Regions from separate parts of the uncultured Succiniclasticum sp. genome, predicted to be linked through region 2. Evidence: riboswitches for the same ligand, from Rfam matches in the RefSeq annotation. Region 2 holds a riboswitch; the other holds the start of a gene.

Region 1 (7,140 bases), on a different contig from region 2:
TTGTATATTTTCCCGGCCCGGAATGCGATCCCATGGATCAGGCAAACGCCTGCCTTTTCCTCGCTTCCGACATGGGCAAACATGTAAAAGGACAGGTCATCCAGGTCTGCAACGGTGCATTCCTGTAATTTTGCGGCAACGTAATGCTGCATGAGACGAGTATGTAAGAGTATGCATTGAGAAAACGTTTGCGTTGAGAAAAAATCAATCCCTGCCTGCGCTGATGAACTTCAGCGACAGACAGGGATTTTGTATTGTTAAAAAAATAAATAATTCTTCTCCGCTCAGTATAATGGCGGTGAAATCTTCTCCGGTTTCAGTCCGGTATGGGGGCTCAAATAGTATTCCAGGGTAATGTCCGGATTTGCTTTAAGAACCCTTTCAATCAGTTCTTCCACCTTTTCTTCCTGCTCGATAACCAAAACCAAAGGCTTTTCCGCACCATACTCCACTCTGATTTTAAAAACAGGAATACCGATACCGCAGCATCCATGCGGACGATACGCAGATGGCTGGCTTCGCATGCTCTTAATCAGTGAAACCGGAAGATACTTCCCATCAAAATAAATTGCGTTTTCTGAAACTTCATAACGTTCAATCCGCTTGCTATGTTTGCGGTCTTGTTTTACGTTTTCAAGTTCTTTCCCATGTACAATGCATTCCCATTTCAAAATACCAAACATAATTAAGCCTCAAAACTCCAAACTTGTATCTACAGTCACGTTTATATTTAAGGAGACGCTACCATCCCATCTCGTTAAATACGTAGTCCTTAAACCGGAACAAAACATATAACGGGACAGACCATACATGTGTATCTCCGTCCATATTGTCCCCTACGTTTTTCAGGGAGGTCTTGATCGCCATCTTTGGTTTATATCTGCTGCAAAATAAATGCAGGCTCTTGGCTTTTGTATTATCTGCCGACTTTACCTCAACCGGCAAAAGCACACCTTCATAATCGGTGATAAAATCCAGCTCTGCATCGGCTTTCGTTCTCCAGAAATAACAGTCTATGCCCATACATTCCAGTTGCGTATAAACATAGTTTTCCGTCAGCGCTCCTTTATAGTGGATATATGCAGCATCGCCTTCCAAAATGGTTCTGTAGTTTATATTGGATTTTTTTCTCAGAAGCCCCACATCAGACATATAAACTTTAAAATATGTATGATCCGCCATCCCGGATAACGGAATCTCCGGCGTTTTCACCAGATTGAGCTTGCGTGCGATACCGGCATTCACCAGCCACGCCAGCGCGTCTTCCAGATCTTTTGCCCTTGCTCCCTGCTTTACATGGGAAAAGATAAATTTATTATTATCCCTTGCTATCTGCAAAGGGATGGCGTCCCATATCATTTTAATCTTTATCGCCGTATCGGGCATGGTATGTTTGCCAAAGTCATCCGCATAATCTTTTAAGATCCGGTCCTGTACCTCTTCCACGGCTTTGTAGTCATGCGTATCGATCCACGTTCGCACCGCTTCCGGCATTCCGCCGACAATATAATAATTCTTCAGATATTTTTCAAGAGGAACCGTGTAGAGCTCTGTCAATTCCCGTTCAAAAGCAACTTTCCTGACTCCGTCAATATATTTCCCGCCGCCGTCGGCCCGGACAAACTCCTCAAAGCTCATGGGATACATATGGATCCGCTCAACTTTTCCAACGGGAAAAGAAATTCCTTCTTCCCGCAACGCCACGCCCAAAAGAGATCCGGCCGCTATGATATGAAGTTCCGGCAAATTCTCACAGAAATACTTAAGCGCCTGTATGGCTCTCGGGCAATCCTGTATTTCATCAAAAACCACAAGTGTCGAACCCGGTATAATCTTTTTCCCCAAGATAATGCTGCCAAGCTCGTCCAGAATCCTGTCTGTATCAAAATCATAGGCAAAAACTGACTGAAGCCCTGTGTTCCCTTCAAAGTTGAAGTAAGCCATATCTTCAAATTCACTCTGCCCGAATTTCTTTATCAGATAGGTTTTTCCGCATTGGCGTACACCGGTAACCAGCAGGGGTTTCCTGATTTTTTTGTTTTTCCATGCCTTAAACTGCTCAGATGCTGTTCTTTCCATGTGCAGCTCCCTCCACAGATATAATAACATTTTTCAACCGAATAAACAAGACTGTTTTGCAAAATTCGACCGAATAATGTTCGTATCCACGCTTATATCGGATGGAAATTTTGACAACACTGCCTGCGTTTCGAGATAAAAATCGCTAACCGTTTATCGTTGTTTTTATCAAAACAGCCGTGGAAAAATCCACGGCTGTGAAAGTTAATCTGGAGTTACAGAATAATCTGTTGTATTGATTTTCAGTATTTAAAACAAATCAGTCCTTTTGTTCATATCCTCGGCTAACGATAACAGTTCCTGTACTTCAAAATCCGGATTCCTGTGATACCCTAAGTCAAGGATTTAACTTTTGCTTTTGCTTTCATAGTGTTAAAGCCCCTATACCGCGCAGGATTCCAATCATACCTTCCGCCGCAATGTCGTTTATAATTTTCCCGTCTTCGTCAAAATAATAAAAGTTCATGACACAGACAGAAATCTTCTTTCCGGTAGCTTTTATGCCTAAAAAGTCACCGTCATGTGTTCCCGTCAAAGTCCAACGAACCGCAACTTTATCCTCGGCGGCGACCATTTCCTCTAATTTCCACTGCACATCAGAAAACCCCTGGCGCATCCAATGCACAACAGATAAATAGCCTTTGCCTCCATATAGCGGAACCGGGCTTGCCGGTGTAAAAAACGAAGCCTTTTCGGATATCAGTCTCTGGGATAACGCTTCATCCGCTGTGTTAATCATAATCTCAAACTGTTTCATGATTGTTTCATTGCTTTCTGCCCTGTTCATGTGTCCTCCTTATTCTTGCAGACGGGTTAAATTTACCACGACTTGTATGTGCAAACATCGTTATCTTAAAAACAGGTCTTTCATTTCCACTTCCGGTTTTCATTTCCCCAATCACAAAGTTTATCCAGCACTTTGACAAGAGAATGCCCCCGCTCGGTCAGCGAATACTCAACCTTAGGAGGAATCTGTGGATACACTTTACGCATGATCAGGTCATCGGCTTCCAGTTCTTTCAGGTTCTGGCTGAGGGTCTTATCCGCCACCTTTTGCAGATAGCGCTGCATTTCGTTAAACCGGACCGGTTCATACTCCATCAGGCAGTACAGGATGACCGGTTTATACTTACCTGAAATCAGGGAAAGGGTGTAGCTGTATCCGGTTTCGTTGAAGTCAGCATCTTCAATCCGTTTTCCTTCCATTTCTTACCTCCCGGTAAGTACCTAACTTAGAAGTAGGTACTTGTTACATTTCTGGTTTCATGGTATCATACCGGACAGGAAAAAGCAATACACAAAGGAGCTGATTGAAATGCCAAAAAAAATCGTAATCTTAAATGGCAGTCCCCGGAAAAACGGCAATACCGCTTCGCTGACCGCCGCTTTTAAACGGGGTGCGGAAGAAGCCGGCCATATCGTGACGGAATTTTTCCCGGCGCATATGAAAATCAACGGATGCCTCGGCTGCTGGAACGGTGGAAAAGACGCGGCGCATCCCTGTGTACAGCGCGACGACATGGAAAAAATCTATCCTCTTTACAAGGAAGCGGACATTGTCGTGCTTGCGTCCCCGCTTTATTACTGGTTCATTTCCGGATTTTTGAAAAACACGTTTGACCGGCTGTTTGCCATTGCAGAAGCCGATCCGAACTATGAAAATCCCAAAAAATTAACCGCGCTGATCATGGCGGCAGAAGGCGACGAATTCCAGGAAAGCGAATTCTGGTATGACCATCTGGAACGCCACATCGGCTGGAAAAGCATCGGAAAAGTATTATGCGGCTATGTAGCGCAGCCCGGGGACACGAACGGGAAACCGGAACTTGTCGAAGCATATAATCTTGGAAAATCAATTAAGTAAAAAGAGTATAATCAAAACCCTCTTTCCGGTCACTTTAGTGACCGGACTTTTTTTGCGAAGCCAGTCATGGTGCGGTTTTCCATCCTGCTTTCTGTTAATAAATATAGACAGTTTTATTTGTCTGTCTTCAGATAGTATATCTTTCGTTCATTTTATTGCTTTGTTCGGGAAAGCTGCCACTGCGCTGACGCGTTAAAATCAGGATTATTATATAAAGGCAGGAAAAAAGCCCGCATCTGGACCGTGCGGGCTTTTTATTTTTACCTATGACACTCTCATCTGCCTTCCAGTTTCTGTTCAATCACTTCTTCCGGTCCGTCCGGCAGAAGCCCGTTCACTTCGTCAACATCCCCTATTTCAACATGTTTGAAATACAGTTTCGTCTCTGCAGCCACCACACCGCTGAGCGCCAGCAGGGCAATCAGGTTCGGAATCGCCATGAGGCCGTTGACAATATCCGCCAGCACCCAGATTGCCTCTAACTTCAGGAAAGCGCCCACGGCTACCAGTACAATAAAAATGATGCGGTACGGAAGAATGGCCTTCACGCCGGCCAGATACACGATGCAGCGTTCCCCGTAATAATTCCAGCCCAAAATGGTGGTGAAGGCAAACAGCACCAGGCCCACCATCAGCACGATTTTCCCTGCTTCCGGATAGCCCTGCATGAAGGCCGCCTGGGTCAGCGCCGCCCCGTTCAGGTCGCCCTTCCACAGCCCGGATACCACCAAGGTGAGGCCGGTAAGGGTACAGATGATAATAGTATCGATGAACGTGCCGGTCATGGAAACCAGCCCCTGCTCCGCCGGCCATTTTGTCTTAGCCGCAGCAGCCACAATAGGCGCAGAGCCCAGGCCGGACTCGTTGGAAAATACGCCGCGGGCCACTCCGGAACGCATGGCCAGCATGACGCTCGCCCCGGCAAAGCCTCCGGCCGCCGCCGTCGGCGTAAACGCGCTGCGCAGCACTTCCATCACCGCGCCGGGCACTTTGTCAATGAACATGAGCAGAAAGCCGACCGTCGCGACAAAATAAATCACAGCCATTGCCGGAACGATTTTGCTGGCAACGGAGGCGATGGACTGCAGCCCGCCGATGGTTACCGCGGCAACCGCCAGCGTGAGAATCACGGCTGTATACATGGGATCGAGCCCGATAGAAAGTTTTGTAATATCCACAATGGAATTCACCTGGGCAAAGGTGCCGATGCCGAAATAGGCAACCAGCACGCCCGCTGCCGCGAAAAACACAGCCAGCGGTTTCCACTGCCTGCCCATGCCGTTTTCAATATAAAACATGGGGCCGCCGGCAATTTCGCCGTGTTCGTCTACGCCGCGGTATTTCACAGCCAGCAATCCTTCCGCATATTTGGTCGCCATGCCGAAAAACGCAGCCACCCACATCCAGAACAGCGCACCGGGTCCGCCGGCTTTCACAGCCGTAGCCACGCCGACAATGTTACCAGTGCCGATGGTAGCGGCAAGGGCCGTGCACAACGCCCGGAACGACGAGGTGTCCCCTTCGCCCTGGCTCTTTGCTTTAAAAATAAGCCCTAACGCTTTGGGCAGACGCGCAACCTGCAAAAATCCCAGACGCAGGCTCAGAAAAACACCGGTCCCCACCAGCAGCACAAGCAGCGGCGGTCCCCAGACAAAACCGTCAATTTCGTTCAACAACTCCAGATCCATAGTTTCTCCTCCAAGGGTACAAAAATAAAAAACTTACCTCCAACTGCTCCGGAGATAAGTTTGCAAATCAAAATAACAGGAAACATCCTGAAATCTTTCTCTGTCCTTTTGCCTGAGAGATAAGAAAGCCGCGTAAGCTTCCGTGCACCTTCGGCGCCCGTACCGGAAAAACGGCGAAGCCGCATCCGTACCGGGACTCTCCAGAGTCGTGTCCCCTTATGGTTCCGCTTTTTACAGCGCCTGAGAGTTTAGCTCCTTCGGCAGGCTTGCGCCGTTCTCCCACAAGATTCATCCACCTTTGTTCAGTTGTACGACAGCACTTATTATATACGTTTTTTCAGAAAATGCAAGTGGAAATAGAAAAGAATAGTAAATGCCCTCACCCTGAAACACATCAGAGTGAGGGCATTTTTAATTACAGGTTTTACAGTTTTCACGTATTCTTCTTCATGCTTAACATGAACACCGTAATCATAATGAGTGCCATCCCTGCGTAATCAACGGGAAGCAACACGGTTCCCAAAAAGAAAACGGTAAAGAGGATTGTGGCGAGGGGTTCAAAACAGCTGATAAGCGACGCTTTCGTCGGCCCGATAAGTTTCACCCCTGCCAGAAACAGGGTAAAGGGAATGATCGTTCCCCCCAGAATAATAAACGCTACCGCGCCCGCGGACGCAGGCGTCCAGGCGCTTACACCGGAATCAGTGAGACTACAGAACGGCAAGAGAAACAACGAAGAGATTAGTTGCCCCCAGCCCATAATCAGCATGGTCGGAAACTGTTTCAGGATGTTTTCCGGCGCAATCATATAAATGCAAAGCGCAATGGCGGACAGTTCTCCTGATACCAGCGCCACGGGTGAAATGACCAGATGGGACGGATCGCCATGGGTGCTGATGAGGAACACGCCGGTCAGGGCCAGCACGACGCCCAGCATTTCCCGCCCTTCCGGCATGCGCCTCCGGACAAAAGCCTGCCACAAAATAATAAATATCGGCGCCTGATACTGCAGGATGGTCGAGGTGGGCGCGTTGGAAACGCTGATCGTGTAATAATACATAAACTGCGCGCCCAAAAGCCCCAGGGTGAACCAAAGCATTTCTGTAATATTTTTGCGCCCGCTCCGCCATAAAGCTAAAAGCGGTTCTCCTTTTATACGCATGAACAGCAGGAATAATATCCCCGCTGCCACCTCCCGCACTGCAATCAGCCAGACCGGGTACGGATGATAATTTTCAAACAGAAACTGTCCGCACACCCCGCTGAGCCCCCACATCGCAGCGCTCAACATCACCATAAGAGTGCCCATTGTCATTGTCGTCCATTACGATTATAGATTTAGTTTGGCAGGCAAACTATCTTAACTACCCATTACCGCTTTTCACGGTAGATACGCGCTTCCAGCGGGCGAAGGCTTCCGTCATCCCCGCCCGGCTCGCTGCTTATGACCCGTGTCATGTTGTCTGCGAAGTTCCGGGGCAGCGCCGCTTCCCTGAGGGAAAAATTCGC
Region 2 (7,140 bases):
ATCCCCGCAAAACCGTGTGGTGCTACACCGGCTACGATTTCGAAAAAGATATTCTGGCCGGCAAGTTAGGCCCTTGGGAAACCACGAAACAGTTGCTGGATCTGATAGATATTCTGGTGGACGGCGAATTCCATCTGGAAGAAAAAGATCTGAAACTGCGCTTCCGGGGCAGCAGCAACCAGCGCGTCATTGATGTAAAGAAATCGCTGGCTTCTGATGAAGTGGTGCTGTGGGATGACAACGACGGACTTTTTGAGCCGGACGTGAAGTGAGTTTTGCCTGAAATAGTTTTCTGTGTTATAATAATTTCACGACAGGGCAGTCGGTACAGTGTATCGGCTGCCTTTTTGCACAAAAAAGTTAAATCAGAAAGACGTGAGCTACATGACTGAAAAATTATTTGAACGGGATTCAAACTTAAAAACCTGTGAGGCAACGGTGCTGGAATGCGAGCAGGCACCCCAGGGATTTGCCGTTGTGCTGGATCGGACGGTGCTGTTCCCGGAAGGGGGCGGGCAACTCAGTGATACGGGGACGATTAACGGTGCCGCGGTAAAACATGTGCGGGAAACGAAAGGAAAGATTATCCACGAGTGCGCGGCGGATTTTCCCGTGGGCAGCAAAGTCACGATGCAGGTGAACTGGACCGACCGGCTGGACCACATGCAGCAGCATTGCGGGGAACACATCCTTTCCTATGCGTTCTTTAAACTGTTTGGTGCGAACAATGTGGGCTTCCACATGAACGAGCGCTTTGTGACCATTGATCTGGACAAAGAAGTCACGCTGGAGGAAGCCTTTCAGGCAGAAGATATGGCTAACCAGCATATCTGGGAAGACCGTCCGGTTACGGTTTCTTATCTGCCTCATACCGAAGTGAACAAACTTCCCATGCGGAAGAAAAATGAGAAACTGACCGGCATCTTGCGGGTGGTGGCGGTGCAGGACGGAGATGTCTGCACCTGCTGCGGGACGCACCCGACGTCAACCGGTGTGGTAGGGCTGGTAAAAATTACGAAAATTGAAAAGCACAAGGGTGGTACCCGGGTAGAATTTCTCTGCGGTCGCTGGGCTTTGGAAGATGCCAGGAAGAAGATGCGGTACATCCAGGAAGCCGGGAACATGCTGAGCACGAAAGAAGAAAACGTCTGTGAAGGAATTGAACGGCTGGAAGATGAGATTGCGGAACTGAAGGAAAAGCTGCGGGCTGCCGTAAAGCAGATTCAGGAAACGGAAGTCGTAAAAATTCTGGAAGGAGCACCGGTCAATTCCGCCGGCTGCAAAATCGCGGCGGCAGTCAAGGACGAGTATGAGCCGAAAGACGCCAAAACCTTGTTCGGGAAGCTGACGGATGTTCCCAATGTGGTTGCAGTTGTGATTTATCACAGCGGGGAGCGGGTCAATTATATGTTTGGCCTGGGTGCAGGCGCGGACGGTGACTGCAAGACCATTATTGCCAAAGCTAATGAACTATTCGGCGGAAGAGGCGGCGGCAAAAAAGAATCTGCACAGGGCGGGGCGCCTTATGCGGATGACTGGAAAGAAAAAGCAGAACAACTGATTGCGTTTTTGAAAAAGTAAACACAAAAAAATAAGCCTGGCCGATCGTACCTGCACAACGCGTTTAGGCCGCGATGTAAAAGAACTGTCGGTCAGGCTTTTATATGTTGTTTATTCTTTTCCCGTTTTCGCTTTGATAAATTCGTACACGATGGGAAGCACGGAAACAATGATGATGCCTAACGCTACATGGGAGAAATTTTCTTTCACAAAAGGAATATTGCCGAAGAAATAACCGGCTCCGGTGAACAGACCTACCCAGGTCAGGCCTCCGATTACATTATAGTGGAGGAACGTGCTGTAATGCATGGTGCCGATACCGGCCACAAAGGGGGCGAAGGTACGGACGATGGGCACGAAGCGGCAGAGGAAAATAGCTTTGGGGCCGTGCTTCTCATAAAACTTCTGTGCCTTTTCCACATGGTCCGGTTTAATCAGGCGGTTGTGGCTTTCCAGCAGTTTCTGGCCGAACTTTTCCCCAATCCAGTAGTTACTGGTATCACCTAAAATCGCGGCTGTCAGGCATATGGCAAACAGGGTTCCGAAATGCAGGCTGTTGGCAGTAGCGGACAGGGCGCCGCAGGCGAACAGCAGGGAGTCTCCCGGCAGGAAAGGCGTGACGACCAATCCGGTCTCGCAGAAGATGATCATGAACAGGATGAAATAAATCAGGGAACCGTACGAAGCCATCACCACGGGAATGTATTTGTCAAAATGCATGATGTATTCGCTGAAATAAAAGGGAATTTGGCTGATGTCCATAAAAAGAAAAACCTCCGGTATTCATAATTATAAGGGATGCAAAATAATGTATCCGTCTGGAAATTTGACAAATGCGTGGGCCTCCGGCCCGCATTTTTAATTTATTTTTTGTACAACGCCAATGTATTGTATCATATTTTTGAAAAGAATGATATAATTATTTATTATTTATAATAGTGTGCTCTGTTAAATTTTGGGTTTTGCTGGTTTTCTAAAAATGACTGAAGAAAACAAACGTTAAAATTTTGGAGGTAGCAATGAGTGAAACAGTATGCTGGTGCGGCAGCGGCAAACCGTATGAAGATTGCCACAAAGAAATAGAAGACGAGATCCGGCTGCATCAGCTGGCAGGGGAGGAAGTACCCACACGCCAGATGATCAAAACGCCGGAACAGATTGCCGGGATCCGGGAAGCTTGCAAATTGAATACCGCCGTGCTGGATGAAGTGGCAAAATATATCAGAAAAGGAATAACGACGGAGGAGATTGACCGGATCGTGTATGATTTTACGGTGGCTCACGGGGGCATTCCGGCGCCGTTGAATTTTTGCGGCTTTCCTAAAAGCGTCTGCACGTCCATTAACGACGTGGTGTGTCACGGTATTCCTTCGGAAAAGGTGGTGCTGCGTTCCGGAGATATCGTGAATATTGATGCATCAACGATTTTGAACAATTATTACGGAGATGCTTCCCGTATGTTTGAAATCGGCCGTGTGGATAAAAGAGCTAAAGATCTGGTGGCCATAACCAAAGAATGCCTGAAACGGGGTCTGGCAGCGGTAAAGCCCTGGGGACACCTGGGGGATATCGGCGCGGCCGTTTCCCAGCTGGCCCATAAGCATGGGTACAGTGTGGTGGAAGAATTCGGCGGTCACGGGGTTGGCGTGGAATTCCATGAGGATCCGTTTGTGGCCCATGTGGGCAAAAAAGGAACCGGTATGCTGCTGGTCCCCGGTATGATTTTTACCATCGAGCCAATGATCAATACCGGAAGAAAAAATGTTTTCATTGATGAAGCGGATGACTGGACGGTGTACACGGAAGACGGCGGCCTTTCCGCCCAGTGGGAATACACGGTACTGGTGACGGAGACCGGCGCGGAAGTGTTATCCTGGTAATGTATACTTGTATACATGAAGAAAACCTATTGATTTTTTTGAGACAATTGTTTAAAATTGTCTCATATTAAGAAATATTAGAATAAAATAACGGGTGCATGATGTATGCGGAAAAATGACCGGGCGGCGCCGTCCGGTATGCCGAAGGAGTAACACTATCAGGCGTTCTGGTGAACACGAAACCGCATGCGGACACAACTCTGGAGATACCCATTCAGTTGGGAGCCGAAGGTGCAAGGGTGAAAATCCCAATCTCTCAGGCAAAAGGACAGGGTCGGTTAAGGTGGTAACTCCATCTTGTTGAAGCAAAAGCTTGATAGCATTGCCGGCCCTGGGAATTTCCCGGAGGCCGGTTATTTTATGAAGGGTCCAGATTACAAATGAGGGGTGTCCGGGATGAAAGGCTTTCATGAACGGGATGACGGCGGATAACAAAGGATATCTGCCCGTAAGGGTGTGCTGCGTAAAACGCTGTCGCAAAAAATGAAGGGAAAGGATTTGATCAATTATGGATTGGAAAGCGATTAATGACATTGTTGGAGCGATAGACAGCTTCGTGTGGGGTCCTGCCATGCTGGTCCTGTTGGTAGGTACCGGTATTTATCTGACCTTTAAATTAAATTTCCGCACCTGGCGGAACCTGCCCTATTCGATTAAGAGCGTAATCGGTAAAGACGCCCGTCAGAAAAAAGCCGGCGGTGAAGGCGACGTTTCTTCGTTTAACGCGTTGATGACGGCTCTTTCGGCGACCATCGGTACCGGTAACATCGTCGGCGTGGCCACGGCCATGTTTGCAGGCGGTCCCGGGGCACTGGTGTGGATGTGGCTCTCTGCAGCATTCGGCATCACTACAAAGTACGCGGAATGTATGCTGGCCAGCAAATACCGCGAAGTGAACGAAAAGGGCGAAATGAAGGGCGGCCCTATGTTCACCATGAAGAACGCTTTTAAAAACAAACAGCTGGGTGCGATTTTAGGTTTCCTGTTTGCGCTGTTTACGGTACTGGCTTCTTTCGGCATCGGTAACATGACGCAGGCTAATTCCATTTCCACGGCGTTGGAAAAGACGTTTGCGGTTCCGGTGGCAGCGACCGGTGCAGCCTTGGTGATCCTGTGCATGATTATTATCCTTGGCGGTATCCAGTCCATTTCCAAGGTCGCTGCAATTGTGGTTCCTGTAATGGCCGTATTCTATGTGGTATGCGGTCTGGCCGGTATTCTGGCCAATGCGAGTGAAATCCCCCACGGTCTGTATCTGATCTTCACCATGGCGTTTAATCCGCAGGCGGTTGGTGGCGGCGTACTGGGCGCAATTACCGTAAGCGTAATGAATGCAATGCGGTACGGCGTAGCCCGCGGTTGCTTCTCCAACGAAGCCGGTTTAGGTTCTGCGGCTATCGTAGCGGCTTCTGCCCATACGGACGACCCGGTTCGTCAGGGGTACATCAACTCCACCGGTACGTTCTTTGATACCATCGTCATCTGCTCCATCACCGGTCTGGTCATTGCATCTTCCGGCATGCTGGGTACTGTGGATGAAAAAGGCGTAGCTCTTTCCGGTCTGACCCTGACTATCGCGGCCTTTGAAAAATTTGTAGGTCCGGTAGGCAGATACATCGTATCCATCGGTATCGTCCTGTTTGCCTATTCCACCATTTTAGGCTGGGAGTATCAGGGCGAAAAGTGCTTTGAGTACCTGTTCGGCAGCGCAAAATTCAATGTAGTGTACCGTGTGATCTTCTGTCTCATCACCTACATCGGCGCTACCCAGGCACTGGAACTGGTTTGGAACCTGGCGGATATTTTCAACGCGCTGATGGCGATTCCGAACCTGATTTCCCTGCTGGTACTGGCAGATATAATCAAAGAGGAAACGGAACGGTATCAACCGATTCTGGAAGCTGAAAAAGCCGGCGTCGGCGTACAGCATGCTACGAAAGGCGAAGTAGAGGAACTGCGTGATATGACGCTTGCCATGGAAGAGAAGATTGAAAAGACACAGAAGAGAGTAGATAATCTGGAAAAGAAGATGAACAAAGTAGAAGCGACCGTTAATAAGATGAGGAAATAATTTTTCTAAAATTCCTTTGCATAAATGATAAAGAATGCCGGGAAGATTGAAACGGAAATATTCCCCGTTAAGAGAACAATAAAATAAAGTTTTGAGGCGCTGGCGACTGGTGTTGTCAGCGCCGTTTTGTTGGTTTCTTGCCCAAAAGAAACGTAATAAATCGACGGTTTCGTATTCTGTTTACGGTAAGTTTGTGGTAAAATAATGAAGCGGTTCACTGTAAAAAGAAATCATTTTACAAACGTTTGATTTTTACATAGATTTTGGAGGACTGATGGATACTCTTGCAAACCTGAATCCGCAGCAACAGGCTGCGGTGGAACATATTAACGGGCCTATGCTGATTCTGGCAGGGGCCGGCAGCGGAAAAACCAAAGTGCTGACCTGCCGCATTGCTCACCTGCTGGAACTGGGTGTGTCGCCCTATAAAATCCTGGCGATCACCTTTACCAACAAAGCGGCCAAAGAGATGCGTGACCGGGTAGACGCCATGGTAGGCCCGGCGGCGAAAGATGTCTGGCTGTACACCTTCCACGCTTTCTGCGCCCGGTTTCTGCGCCGGGAGATAGAAGTGCTGGGAACCCACAAAAGTAATTTCGCTATTTATGACGCGGCGGATCAGAAGAACTTATTGAAATCCATTCTGAAGGATATGAATCTGGATGAAAAACGGTTTCCGCCGGCAGCGTTGCAGAATGCGATTTCCAATGCCAAGAACCAGATGCAGAATGCATCGGCTTTTGCCAAACTGGCAGGCGACTTTTTTGAACAGAAGGCAGCAGAGGTTTACGAATTATACGAAAAACGGCTGCTGGCCAACAATGCCATGGACTTTGACGATCTTCTGATGCTGACGGTAAAAATTCTGGCGGAATGTCCTGAGGTGCGGGAAAAATATCAGCAGCGTTTCAGTTACATTATGATCGACGAGTATCAGGATACCAACCGGACCCAGTACCTGCTGACCCGCTATCTGGCGGGGGATGAGGGCAACCTGTGCGTAGTGGGCGATGCGGACCAGAGTATCTACGGCTGGCGCGGCGCAGATATCCGTAACATTTTGGATTTTGAAAAGGATTACCCCAAAGCGAAACTGCTGAAGCTGGAACAGAATTACCGTTCCACTACGGTCATACTGGATGCGGCCAATGCGGTGATTGAAAACAATACGGGACGCAAGCCGAAAAAGTTGTGGACCAAAAACGAAGCGGGTGCAGCCATCACCTATTACAATGCCATGGACGAGCGGGACGAAGCCCGATTCGTGGTGGAGCAGGCCCAGATGCTGATTCGCAGCGGGAAATTTTCTTACGGGGATATGGCGGTCCTGTACCGCACCAACACCCAGTCCCGTGTGTTTGAAGAGATGCTGATCAAAAGCGGCATCAGTTACAGTATGGTAGGCGGGGTGAAATTTTACGACCGGAAAGAAATCCGGGACGTGATGGCCTACCTGAAATTGTTGTACAATCCCTATGACGCGCTGAGTCTGCAGCGGATCATCAATGTGCCCAAACGGGGCATCGGGCAGACTACGATTAATAAATTGCAGGATTATGCCAATGCCCGGGGGATATCATTGTTTGAAGTCATCACTAACGCAGCGGCGGTGCCGGGCTTAAGTCCGCG

The links. A riboswitch is a leader RNA that binds a small molecule or an ion and turns the genes downstream of it on or off. The one in region 2 is predicted to bind glycine.
Region 1: another riboswitch for glycine. It lies ahead of QZV31_RS10670 (sodium:alanine symporter family protein); the one in region 2 lies ahead of QZV31_RS10150 (sodium:alanine symporter family protein).

Annotation. Positions count from the first base shown of each region.
Region 1 is NZ_CADBFF010000023.1:28,699-35,838, reverse strand. It holds gene QZV31_RS10700 (SDR family NAD(P)-dependent oxidoreductase) at 1-128, shown strand, start outside; gene QZV31_RS10695 (hypothetical protein) at 285-683, opposite strand; gene QZV31_RS10690 (AAA family ATPase) at 742-2,079, opposite strand; gene QZV31_RS10685 (ester cyclase) at 2,444-2,866, opposite strand; gene QZV31_RS10680 (helix-turn-helix domain-containing protein) at 2,947-3,285, opposite strand; gene QZV31_RS10675 (flavodoxin family protein) at 3,395-3,943, shown strand; gene QZV31_RS10670 (sodium:alanine symporter family protein) at 4,219-5,631, opposite strand; glycine riboswitch at 5,722-5,845, opposite strand; glycine riboswitch at 5,846-5,923, opposite strand; gene QZV31_RS10665 (EamA family transporter) at 6,065-6,940, opposite strand; gene QZV31_RS10660 (alpha-glucosidase) at 7,003-7,140, opposite strand, start outside.
Region 2 is NZ_CADBFF010000021.1:37,571-44,710, reverse strand. It holds gene nrdG (anaerobic ribonucleoside-triphosphate reductase activating protein) at 1-272, shown strand, start outside; gene QZV31_RS10165 (DHHA1 domain-containing protein) at 385-1,581, shown strand; gene QZV31_RS10160 (DedA family protein) at 1,672-2,322, opposite strand; gene QZV31_RS10155 (methionyl aminopeptidase) at 2,580-3,440, shown strand; glycine riboswitch at 3,631-3,722, shown strand; gene QZV31_RS10150 (sodium:alanine symporter family protein) at 3,949-5,511, shown strand; gene pcrA (DNA helicase PcrA) at 5,783-7,140, shown strand, end outside.